One region of the Herminiimonas sp. NPDC097707 genome, then DNA from elsewhere that is predicted to be linked to it. Evidence: predicted binding sites of a transcription regulator. Region 1 holds the regulator's gene; the other holds the start of a gene.
What was found. The regulator LexA, encoded in region 1, represses DNA repair genes until DNA is damaged. The targets are predictions, from matches to a motif close to ACTGTATNNNNATACAGT.
Positions count from the first base shown of each region.

Region 2: a site for LexA is predicted at 3,682-3,699, ahead of imuA (translesion DNA synthesis-associated protein ImuA). Genes of this name have one in related genera too.

Region 1 is NZ_JBIWCI010000001.1:1,432,032-1,437,906, forward strand. Features, by position in the region: gene rplI (50S ribosomal protein L9) at 1-384, opposite strand, end outside; gene rpsR (30S ribosomal protein S18) at 410-694, opposite strand; gene priB (primosomal replication protein N) at 710-1,003, opposite strand; gene rpsF (30S ribosomal protein S6) at 1,028-1,396, opposite strand; gene lexA (transcriptional repressor LexA) at 1,646-2,305, shown strand; gene ACIQW9_RS06905 (RNA methyltransferase) at 2,334-3,101, opposite strand; gene ACIQW9_RS06910 (inositol monophosphatase family protein) at 3,240-4,025, shown strand; gene ACIQW9_RS06915 (DEAD/DEAH box helicase) at 4,204-5,556, shown strand; gene mutS (DNA mismatch repair protein MutS) at 5,742-5,875, shown strand, end outside.
Region 2 is NZ_JBIWCI010000001.1:819,636-825,510, reverse strand. Features, by position in the region: gene ACIQW9_RS03910 (hypothetical protein) at 1-56, opposite strand, end outside; gene ACIQW9_RS03905 (hypothetical protein) at 80-604, opposite strand; gene ACIQW9_RS03900 (MlaE family ABC transporter permease) at 711-1,526, shown strand; gene ACIQW9_RS03895 (MlaD family protein) at 1,563-2,531, shown strand; gene ACIQW9_RS03890 (hypothetical protein) at 2,528-3,211, shown strand; gene ACIQW9_RS03885 (hypothetical protein) at 3,257-3,565, shown strand; gene imuA (translesion DNA synthesis-associated protein ImuA) at 3,757-4,539, shown strand; gene ACIQW9_RS03875 (L-lactate dehydrogenase) at 4,606-5,751, opposite strand.

The sequences.
Region 1 (5,875 bases):
GGTGTGGTCGCCGGTTACTTTCAACGGGCCGGTTGGCATGCGAACTTGTGCTTTTTCAACAGCAAAACCTTGCTTGGTCAACGCTACGGCGATATCGGCGTTGGTAACGGAACCGAACAAACGGCCATCCACACCCGATTTTTGCGAAATTTGAACGGTTTGGCCGGTCAGTTTTTCACCTTGCGCTTGCGATGCAGCCAGTTTTTCCGCTGCGATTTTTTCCAGTTCTGCGCGCTTGACTTCAAATTCAGCAACGGCAGCGGTCGTCGCACGACGAGCTTTACGTTGTGGAATCAGGAAGTTACGTGCGTAACCGTCTTTTACTTTAACGATTTCACCAAGATTGCCGAGATTAACGACTTTTTCTAACAGAATGACTTGCATGTTTTTCTCCTATTTCAGTCGTTAATTATGCGTTGTGCAGATCGGTGTACGGCAACAGCGCGAGGAAACGTGCGCGCTTGATTGCTGTATCGACTTGACGTTGATAAATCGCTTTGGTGCCGGTCAGACGTGCTGGCATGATTTTGCCGTTTTCCTGAACGAAGTCTTTCAGTGTGTCCACGTCTTTGTAGTCAACTTGTTCTACGTGTGCAGCGGTGAAGCGGCAGAATTTTTTACGCTTGAACAAAGGATTTTGTTGTTTGCGTTTTTCTTTCATTTTGCTTTTGTCGAATTTTTTACCGAATGCCATTTTGGGCTCCTGTATCTAAATGTGGGTCTCGAAATCTGTGAGATGGAAAACAAGGCTTTTGCTGTTACGGCTCTTGCGTGCCAGGAAACCTGTGAACTGAAATGTTCCGCCTAACTCGGCTTGATTGAATCTGCCTGAAATTTCTCCCGCGGCAATCGCGGCAATCTCAAACTCGATCAATCGTGGAACACCTGCTTCGATTTGTTGCGAACTGTGCAGCAAAACTGCTGACACTATCGGGACGCCTGCCGGGGTATAGCGCAGTATTTCACGCTCGGCGATGGTGGCTACAAACTGAAGCTGATTCACTCTCCTGATACGTCGTTGCAGTAATTAGGCAGCAGGTGCCTCGGTGCGATGGCTCTTGGCAGCATCTTCCTTCTGCACAGCCTTCATCATTGGCGATGGCGCGGTTTCAGCCTTCTTCATTTTCACGGTCAGATGACGCAGAACGGCATCGTTGAATTTGAAGCCGGTTTCGATTTCTGTCAGCGTTTCGCCGTCACATTCGATGTTCAGGCAGACGTAATGGGCTTTAGCCAGTTTCTGGATCAGGTACGCCATTTGACGGCGGCCCCAGTCTTCCACGCGATGAACAACACCACCGCGTGCGGTGACGATGCCTTTGTAGCGTTCGATCATTGCAGGCACTTGCTCGCTTTGATCCGGATGGACGATAAATACGATTTCATAATGACGCATGTAAGCTCCTTTTGGACGGATTGAAGATTGCCCACCCCGGCGTCAAGACGAGTGTGGGAAGAGGAAAACCGGTAATCATACGCGCAGAGGGCAGAAAACTCAACGCTTTCAGGTATTTATCGCAATTTTCCACGCTGACCTTGTAGATAAATCGGCAAATGGCTTGCGTTTAAGCATGCACTGTATAAAAATACAGACTGTTTATATAAACAGCTCACAGCAAGGCATCACTCACGCAAGGCGCATGCAATGATCAAACTGACAGCCCGCCAGGAACAAATCCTGAACCTGATTCGCGACGCCATAGAAAACACCGGCTTTCCACCCACACGCGCAGAAATCGCCACCGAACTCGGCTTTCGTTCTGCCAACGCTGCAGAAGAACATTTGCAGGCCCTGGCACGCAAAGGCGCAATTGAAATTTCGCCCGGCACTTCGCGCGGCATACGTCTGCGCGACATGGGCGGCACAAGATCGGACAGAAGCGGCTCGCAACTATCGCTGCCGCATCCCGCACTGATGCAATTGAGCCTGCCCCTGGTCGGACGCGTGGCGGCCGGTTCGCCGATTCTGGCGCAGGAGCATATCGAAGCCACGTATAACGTCGACAAATCGCTGTTTTCCGCCAAACCCGACTTTCTGCTGAAAGTACGCGGCATGTCGATGCGCGACGCCGGCATTCTGGATGGTGATTTGCTGGCGGTGAAAAAAATCGACAGCGCCAAGAACGGTCAGATCGTGGTGGCACGTCTGGGCGATGACGTCACCGTCAAGCGTTACAAGAAGACTGGCTCTTTGATTGAACTATTACCGGAAAATCCTGACTTCCAAGCTATCCGCGTCGATCTTGAGCACGATGATTTTGCGCTGGAAGGCCTGGCCGTCGGCTTGATGCGCACCTGGAATTGAACAGCGGGACAGTTCCTTACTTCAATTCTTATTTGGCGTTCTTCTGCTTCGCCAAAATTTGCCTGGCAATCCCGCGCAAAATATTGACCTCCTCCGTTTCGAGCTGCGTACGGGAAAACAGGCGTTTCAGGCGCGGCATCAGCTTCTTCGGATTGTCGGCATCGAGAAAATCTATCGCCACCAAGGCCTGTTCGAGGTGCGCGTACATGCCCTCGATTTGCGCCATACCCGCTGCTTCTCCCTGAAAACCAATATTGCTGGCTGCCGACGGCGCATCGACTATGGCCGCCATGCGCGCCTCATACGCCAGCACTTGCACCGCCTGCGCGAGATTCAGCGATGAATAATCCGGGTTGGCCGGAATGTTGATCAGCACATTGCACTTTTCCACAATCTCGTTCGGCAAGCCGAAACGTTCATTGCCGAATATCACGGCCGCCTGCAAGCCAGTCTCGTCGGCCAGACGCGTCGCCAGTTCTCGTGGCGTAATGACAGGTGGCGAAAATTCGCGCAAGCGTGCAGTCACCGCTGCGGCATAGTTGCAATCCGCCAGCGCCTCTTCAATCGAGCCGACTATCCGTGCCGACGACAGAATATCCTGTGCCCCGCTGGCAAAAGCAATTGCTTCTTCCTGCATCGCTGCATCGGGAAAGCGCGGATTGACCAGTACCAGTTCGGAAAAACCCATGTTTTTAACGGCGCGCGCTGCCGCACCGATATTGCCTGGACGGCTGGTTTCGACCAGCACAAAGCGCAGGCGATTGAAAAGAGACATGTCGGTTTGTGGCAGGTTCATTTAAAATAGCGACATTGCGCGGTAGGAATCATGTCGAAATGGCAGCTCCATACCGCATCGCTCATTAATTTCAATTTAGGTGGATAGCTCTCGCTCACGCGACAGCGTCGCCATTTTAACGGAATCTCTATGCATCCCATGCTTAATACGGCGATCAAGGCTGCTCGCCGTGGCGCTGCCATCATCAATCGCGCATCCTTCGATCTCGATCGCGTTAAAGTCACGGAAAAAAATCCGAATGATTTTGTCACCGAAGTCGATCAGGCTGCCGAACAGGCGATCATCGAGGTTCTGAAAACCGCTTATCCGGATCACGCCATTCTGGCCGAAGAATCCGGCGCGTCCGCCAATCTGCACGATGATAACGACAATGTCTGGATCATCGATCCGCTCGACGGCACCACCAACTTCATTCACGGCTTTCCGCAATACTGCGTCTCGATCGCCTTGCAGCAACGCGGCCAGATCACGCAAGCCGTCGTCTACGACCCGACTCGCAACGATTTGTTTACCGCCACCAAAGGTGCCGGCGCCTATTTAAACGAGAAACGCATACGCGTCACCAAACGCGACAAGATCGCCGATGCATTGATCAGCACCGGCTTCCCGTGCCGCGCCACCGACAACATCGATGAATATCAGAAAATGTTCAAGATCATGACGCAAAACTGCGCCGGCCTGCGCAGCCCGGGTTCCGCTGCACTCGACCTGGCTTATGTTGCTTGCGGACGAATCGACGGTTTCTTTCAAAAAGGTTTGCTGCCATGGGATATGGCAGCCGGCTCGCTGCTGATCACCGAATCCGGCGGCATCATGGGCACCTTTGAAGGTGAGTCCGACTACCTGTACAAGGGTGATGTACTGGCCGGCACACCGAAAGTATTCGCACAAATGGTGTCACTGCTGAGCCCGTTCGCAAAATAATCGAGCCATCCCGCTAGCCGGCAACTATTCCCCGGCTAGCAGCCCGCTGCTGTTATACTCGCCCCACGCGGCATATCTCCAGTCACCTTGCCGCTGTCTCTTGACGTCACCCCCAATCCGTTTGCCTGCGACTGGCGCCCTCTGCGGCGACAGGCCGATAATTTTCTATTGAGTTTTCATGTCCTTTACTGACCTCGGCCTCGCCGATGGAATTGTGCGCGCCGTCACCGAACACGGTTACACCATCCCTACCCCGATTCAAGCACAGGCGATCCCGGCCGTACTGGCCGGCGGCGATCTGCTGGCCGGTGCACAAACCGGCACTGGAAAAACTGCCGGTTTTACCCTGCCGATTTTGCACCGTCTTGCCACCAGCGGCACACCGCATGCATCGGCTTCCGCACAACGCCCTATCCGCGCCCTGGTGTTGACACCTACCCGCGAACTGGCGGCACAAGTTGAAGAAAGCGTGCGCACTTACAGCAAGTATTTGAATCTGAACTCCGCTGTTATCTTCGGTGGCGTCGGCATCAATCCGCAAATCAAGTTGCTGAAGCACGGCGTCGATATTCTGGTCGCCACGCCCGGCCGTTTGCTGGACCATATGCAGCAAGGCACCGTCAACCTGAGCAAGGTGGAAATCCTGGTTCTCGACGAAGCCGACCGCATGCTCGACATGGGTTTTATCAAGGACATTCGTCGCGTACTCGCCGTACTGCCGAAGAATCGCCAGAATCTGTTGTTCTCGGCCACCTTCTCCAATGAGATCAAGGCACTGGCCGATGGCTTGCTGAATTCGCCTGCCATGATTGAAGTTGCACGTCGCAATTCCACCGTTGAAGTCATCGAACAGAAAATCCATCCTGTGGATCGCGACAAAAAACATCCTATGCTCGCGCATCTGATCAAGACCAATAACTGGTCGCAAGTGCTGGTCTTCACTCGCACCAAGCACGGCGCCAACAAACTGGTCGAACAACTGGAAAAAGACGGCATCAGCGGCATGGCAATCCACGGCAACAAGAGTCAGTCCGCACGCACGCGTGCGCTGAGCGAATTCAAGGATGGCAGCCTGCAGGTATTGGTCGCCACCGATATCGCCGCCCGCGGTATCGACATCGATCAACTGCCGCACGTCGTCAACTACGACTTACCGAATGTGCCGGAAGATTACGTGCATCGCATCGGTCGTACCGGCCGCGCCGGTGCCACCGGTGAAGCAGTATCGCTGGTATGCGTCGATGAACTGGACATGCTGAAAGACATCGAAAAACTGATCAAGCGCAAATTGCCGTCGGAAGTGATCGTCGGTTTTGAACCGGATCTGAATGCCAAACCACAACCGATCCAGCGCCGCAGCAACGACGCACCGGGCCGCAGACCGCAACAAGGACGTGGCAATGCACCGGCCAAATCCGCCAAGGCACCTGGCGCCAAGCCAAGCGGCCCCAATGGTCAGGCGCGCAGCTTCGGCGGCAATGCCAATGCACGTCCGGCTGCGCCGCACCGCTCGGGCGGCCGCGGCCGATAAACTGCAGCGGCTGCGTCTCCATGGCGCAGCCGCTGCAGGATAGGCATGCAAGGTTTTACATCGCAGCACCCAACAAAATCGATCTCGTCGAATACAATGGCATCTTTGTTTTTGCCTGGCATATTTCAAGCTATACCGGCTGAAATACCCAGGCAAAATCACTGAAAGAAACTTTGGAATCCACTATGTCGTCGGCAAGCACAAACGCAAGTCCTCCCTCAGCGAACGAAAAGCATACTCCGATGATGCAGCAATACCTGCGCATCAAGGCGGAGCATCCGGAAACGCTACTGTTTTACCGGATGGGCGATTTCTATGA
Region 2 (5,875 bases), 610 kb from region 1:
ACATGCGGCGCGCTGAAAACTGCACGTCCTTGCACCACAAGGCCGACTATATTCATGTTGTCATCACCCATATTCGCTATCAGTACGCCCTGCTTGCGCAAACACGTTTACAGTCGCTGACAAAATTGCGCGAGCGCAAAGCCTGCGGCGCGCCATCGGCATCGAAGCCATCCAGCAAAATGACATCTACCGACGCTGCGGCCATCTGCTCCAGATACGGCACCGCATCGACATGCAAGACCTGCAAACGCGCATCGTCGGGCGGGATCATGAAACAATCGCGCAAGGCGATGACGTCGGCGTTCGATTCCAGTACCGTGATGCGGGCTGCCGGCAATTGCCGATAACAGTATTTGAGCAGCGAACCGCCGCCCAGTCCGATCAGCAGAATATGTTCCGGCTCCGGATGCAAGGCAAGGAAGCGGCTCATCATCTGCGTATACAGAATCACCAGTTCGTCAGGCGCCGACAAACGCATCGCACTTTGTACGACATGTTCATTGAAATGCAACGTACGAATATCGCCGTCATCGAAAATAAACGGTTTACCGTCACGTGCCAGTTCCTTGGTTTTTTCTATGCGTTCCGGGCTAAAAAATTGCATGGAGTGATAATTGGAGAAAAGGAAAACGTAGTGTGAAACGATCTTGCCACAAAGTCAAAACCGGCGAGCGATGCAAAGTCCCGCCATTCGCTGCTACCATGTTTGCATGACTGCCTCTGCATCCACCTTCAGCACCCTCAGGACGATGGGACGCGCCACGTTGCGCTGGCTGATAGGCGGCTGGCGTATTGTACTGTTCGGCATGCTGGTGCTGTCGCTCGCGCTCTCGCCTGCGACTTACCAGCGCGACAACCGGCACGCAATCGCCTATCAAATCGTGCTCGGCACCACCGCCAACCTGATCTGGTTTTCCGTGTTATCGGCTCTGGCCAGCCTGATCCTGATTCGCATCGTGGTCGTCACCGCATTGAGTTACGGCCTGTCCAAATATGCGCTGGAAATGGTGGTGCGGGTACTGGTGCTGGAACTCATACCGCTCACTGCCGCCCTGTTTGTAGCCTTGCGCCGCACCCTGCCGGATGGCGTCGAGCTGGCCGAAATGCGCGCGCGCGGTGAGCTGGAAGACTTGCAACGCCAGGGCATCGATCCGATCCGGCGCGAATTTTTTCCACGTGCCGTGGCCGGGGTATTTTCCGTGCTGATGCTGGCTGCCGTCAGTTGTGTCCTTTCGCTGATTCTGGCTTATCTTTCCATCTACGGTTTCACGCATTGGGCGCTAGCCGGCTACACGCGTGTGGTCGGACAGATTTTCAATCCCGCCGTCTCGATGATATTCCTGCTCAAGACCCTCTTCTTCAGCCTGGCCGTATCCCTGATCCCGATGGCATCTTCACTTTACGATACACGCAGCACGCAACTGCACAGTCGCTCCAAGGCCGCAAATGAACTGGCGGCGATGGTGCGGCTGTTTTTCGTTATCCTGTTGATCGAGATTGCTTCGCTGATGGGTAATTATTATTAACGTCGATTCCTGACTCCACTACGGCACCCGACCTCCATGCAAGAACAAGCTGATCTTCCTTCCGCCCTTCCTCAGCCACCACCGGCGCCGGATAACCTTGAATTCAAGGCTGCGATCCTGCTGCTGTTCCTGATCGCGCTGATCTGCAGCTCGGTTGTGTACCTGATGTATGCGCGCGGCGCATTCGAGGTTACGCAGGAACTGGTATTACTGGCCGACGATTCGGAAGGCGTGGTGGTCGGCATGGATCTCACCTTCTCCGGCTTTCCGGTAGGCCGCGTCAGCCGCATCGAACTGAGCAAGGAAGGCAAGGCGCGCATGATCGTCGATGTGACGCAAAAGGATGCGCACTGGTTGCGCACTTCCAGCGTCTTCGCCATGGAGCGCGGCATCGTCGGCAGCACGCGCATACGCGCCTACACCGGCGTGCCGGCCGATCCACCGCTACCGCCAGGCGCCGAACGCACCTTGCTGGTCGGCGATGTGGCAGCGGAAATTCCGCTGCTGGTCGCATCTGCCAAACAATTGATTGAAAATTTGAACGGTCTGACCTCGGCCGAATCGGCACTCAATGCCAGCCTCGCCAATCTGCAGGGATTAACGGAAAAATTCAACGGCCCGCACGGCGCCATCGGCGGCCTGTTCGGCAATGACAAGGATGCACAGAAATTGGTCGCGACGCTGGAGCGCGCCAATACCGTGCTGGCAAAAGTCGATGGCTTGCTGGTCAAAGCCGATACCCAGATATTCGGCAAGGACGGCAATAGCCAGGCCACCGTAGTGCAACTCAATGCCATGCTGGGCGAAGCACGGGCCAGCCTGAAAAAGGTCGATGCGGTACTGGTCGATGCGCAGGCAATCAGCGCCAATGCCAGAATCGCCACCGGCGATCTGGACGTGTTGCGCGCCGATGTCGATCGCAGCCTGCGCAAGGTCGAGCAACTGGTGAATGAAATCAATCGCAAATGGCCGTTTGCACGCGACACGGAGTTGACCCTGCCATGACCTTATCTTTCCCACGACTTTTTTATTCTGCCAGCCTGGCCGCCCTGCTCACTGCCTGTGCCGGCACACCGGTACCGGACTGGCAAATGAACGCCAGGACTGCAATGGAACGCGCTACCGCCGCCTACCTGGAAGGCAATACGCGCGTCGAAACGCAGGAGTTCAAACAGGCGCGCAGTGAAATCGCCCGCACCGGCCGCGCCGATCTGCTGGCGCGGGTCGAACTCACGCGCTGTGCCAGCCGTGTTGCCAGTCTGGTGATGGAAGACTGCCCTGAATTTGAAAAATTGCGGCTGGATGCCGCTGCGCCGGAACGCGTTTATGCCGACTTTCTGGCCGGGCGCATCAACACGCAGAACATTGCCTTGCTGCCGCCGCAACATCGCGCCGTAGCAGGCGCCACTTCGGATACGGCAGCCGCCTCTGCCTTGCAGAATATCGCAGACCCGTTGGCGCAACTGGTCGCCGCCGGCGTCCTGTTTCGCAGCAATCGTGCCACGCCGGCAGTATTGACAACAGCGGTCGATACCGCATCCGCGCAAGGATGGCGCCGCCCATTGCTGGCATGGCTGGGCGTGCAGGTCTTGCGCGCAGAAAATGCCGGCGATACCGTCGCCGCCGAGCACTTGCGCAGGCGCATCGCGCTAGTACAAAACGCCGCGAATTCCGGCCAGCCATAAAGCCGTACGCGAGTGAAGCTCTAATCTGTCATTAGAAGATTACTCATGGATCAAAATACACGCGAAGAACTGCGCCACCTGCTGTCAGCTTCAGGCACCATGGCCGGCCTGTGCATCACCGGCGTTACGCTCTTTTCAACCGTAGGCAGAACAGTGGGCGGAACAGTCGTCGACGATATCTTCGTTCTCAGCGCGCTGCTCTTTCTGCTTTGTACTTACTGCGTTTTCTGGGCCTTGCGCACCAAACATCGCGGCATCGTGCAATTGCTGACGCGCATAGCTGAAATCCTGTTCGCCGTTGCGCTGACGACCATGGTGTCGGCAGGATTCATCATGGCCTATACCTTGTGGTGAGTGCGCCGCCTTGTCGATATGCCGCCTGCCCGTTTCAGTCCGGGTGAACGCGCCTGACGGCGAACTGTGCTCAGGTCGCAGAAAAAAACGCTAAAAATTTCACTTAAACCTTTTATACTGTACATATATACAGTATATTGATAACTCACCGGCACGCGGTGTCTTGTCCCAAACAGCACTTTGGAGGTTTTATGGCTGCACTGGCTTCTGCTCTTCCTTTTTCCACTTCGCCCATTCTTGCGTCGCAGCCGGATTCCATCTGGCTGCACGATCAGATCGGAGCGTCCCGCGCCAAAGCGATTTCGTCCGGATATCGCGAGCTGGATCAGCAGTTGCCGCATGGGGGCTGGCCACCTTCCGTTTTGACAGAATTGCTGCTCGCCAATCCCGGCGGCGGCGAATTGCGTTTGCTCGCATCAACACTGACGCGCATCACGCAAACCGGTAAAACCGTGGTGGTGCTGGCGCCTGCGCATCTTGCAATCGCCGCCAGCCTGAGCGAATGCGGGATAGACATGAGCAAAGTCACACTGATAGAAGTAGACAAGCCGGCAGACAAGATCTGGGCTGTGGAGCAGGCCTTGAAAAGCGCCAGCTTCGGTGCATTGCTGTGCTGGTTGCCGCAAGCACGGGACGACCATTTGCGACGCCTGCACCTGGCGGCTGCCGCCACGCAAGGATTGACGTTTTTGTTTCGCCCTCTGGACGCGCAAGCTCAGGCATCGCCCGCCCCCTTGCGCATGCTCTGCAAGCCGCTGGCGATCGGACGCCTTTCAATAGAGATCATCAAGCGTCGCGGCCCGGTGCACGTTGAACCGATTATCTTGCCGCTGGAGATTCCGGAGATATTGCTCAAACCACTCGCGACACGTGCCCTCGGCAAACCCGTTTTCAGCACACCGTCTTCTTATAGCGTGAACCGCTACGCGCTGGCCGCAACTGCCGCCCGGCATCGTGCCACGCTGCTGTCCTAGAAGAGTTCCGGGATACAAAAAGGCCGCACATGTGCGGCCTTTTTGCATGGTTTACCTGGATGCGGATTAGTAAGTGCCGGGAATCAGAATTTTCCTGTCGACTTTTTTCACGTCCGTCAGACCGCAAAATGCCATCGTCAGATCCAGTTCCCGCTCGATGATTTCCAGGCATTTGCTCACGCCCTCTTCGCCCATCGCGCCCAAACCATACAGGAAGGAGCGGCCGATATACGTGCCCTTCGCACCCAGCGCAAGTGCCTTGATCACATCCTGTCCGGAGCGGATGCCGCCATCCATGTGCACTTCGATCTGATCGCCGACTGCTTCAACGATACTCGGCAATGCCGCGATGCTGGACAGTGCGCCGTCAAGCTGGCGACCGCCGTGGTTGGACACGATGATCGCATCGGCGCCGCTGGCCACGGCCAGTCGCGCATCTTCGGCATCCATGATGCCCTTGATGATCAGCTTGCCGCCCCAGCATTTCTTGATCCATTCGACGTCTTTCCAGGACAAGGCCAGATCGAATTGCTGCGAGGTCCATGCCGATAGCGAGGACATGTCCGACACATCACTGGCATGGCCGACGATATTGCCGAAACTGCGTCGCTTGGTGCCCAGCATGCCCATGCACCAGCGCGGCTTGCCCATCATGTTCAGGATGTTGGGGATGGTCAGCTTGGGTGGCGCCGACAGGCCGTTCTTCAAATCCTTGTGACGCTGCCCCAGAATCTGCAAGTCCAGTGTCAATACCAGTGCCGAACATTTCGCCGCCTTGGCGCGTTCGATCAGACGTTCGATAAAGGGACGGTCTTTCATCACATACAGCTGGAACCAGAACGGTTTGCTGGTGTGGGCGGCAATATCCTCGATCGAACAGATGCTCATGGTCGACAAGGTAAAGGGGATGCCGAATTTCTCGGCGGCCTTGGCCGCGAGAATTTCACCGTCCGCATGCTGCATGCCGGTCAAGCCGGTCGGTGCAATCGCCACCGGCATATGCACCTCTTGCCCCACCATGGTGGTTTGCAGCGTGCGATTTTCCATATTGACCGCGACCCGCTGGCGAAACTTCATTCTGGCGAAATCTTCGCTGTTCGCACGATAGGTCGATTCAGTCCAGGAACCGGAATCGGCGTAATCGTAAAACATGCGCGGCACGCGCTTTTGCGCCAGTACGCGCAGATCTTCTATATTGGTAATGACAGGCATCAGATGATTTCCTTTTGGCGATCAGGCAGGATCGGTACGTAAAACAGACTCCGTATTATGTGAAGATGCGTACCAAACACTATGCTGATTCTGCAGGTTTGGACAACAGCTCCTCCGTTTTTCT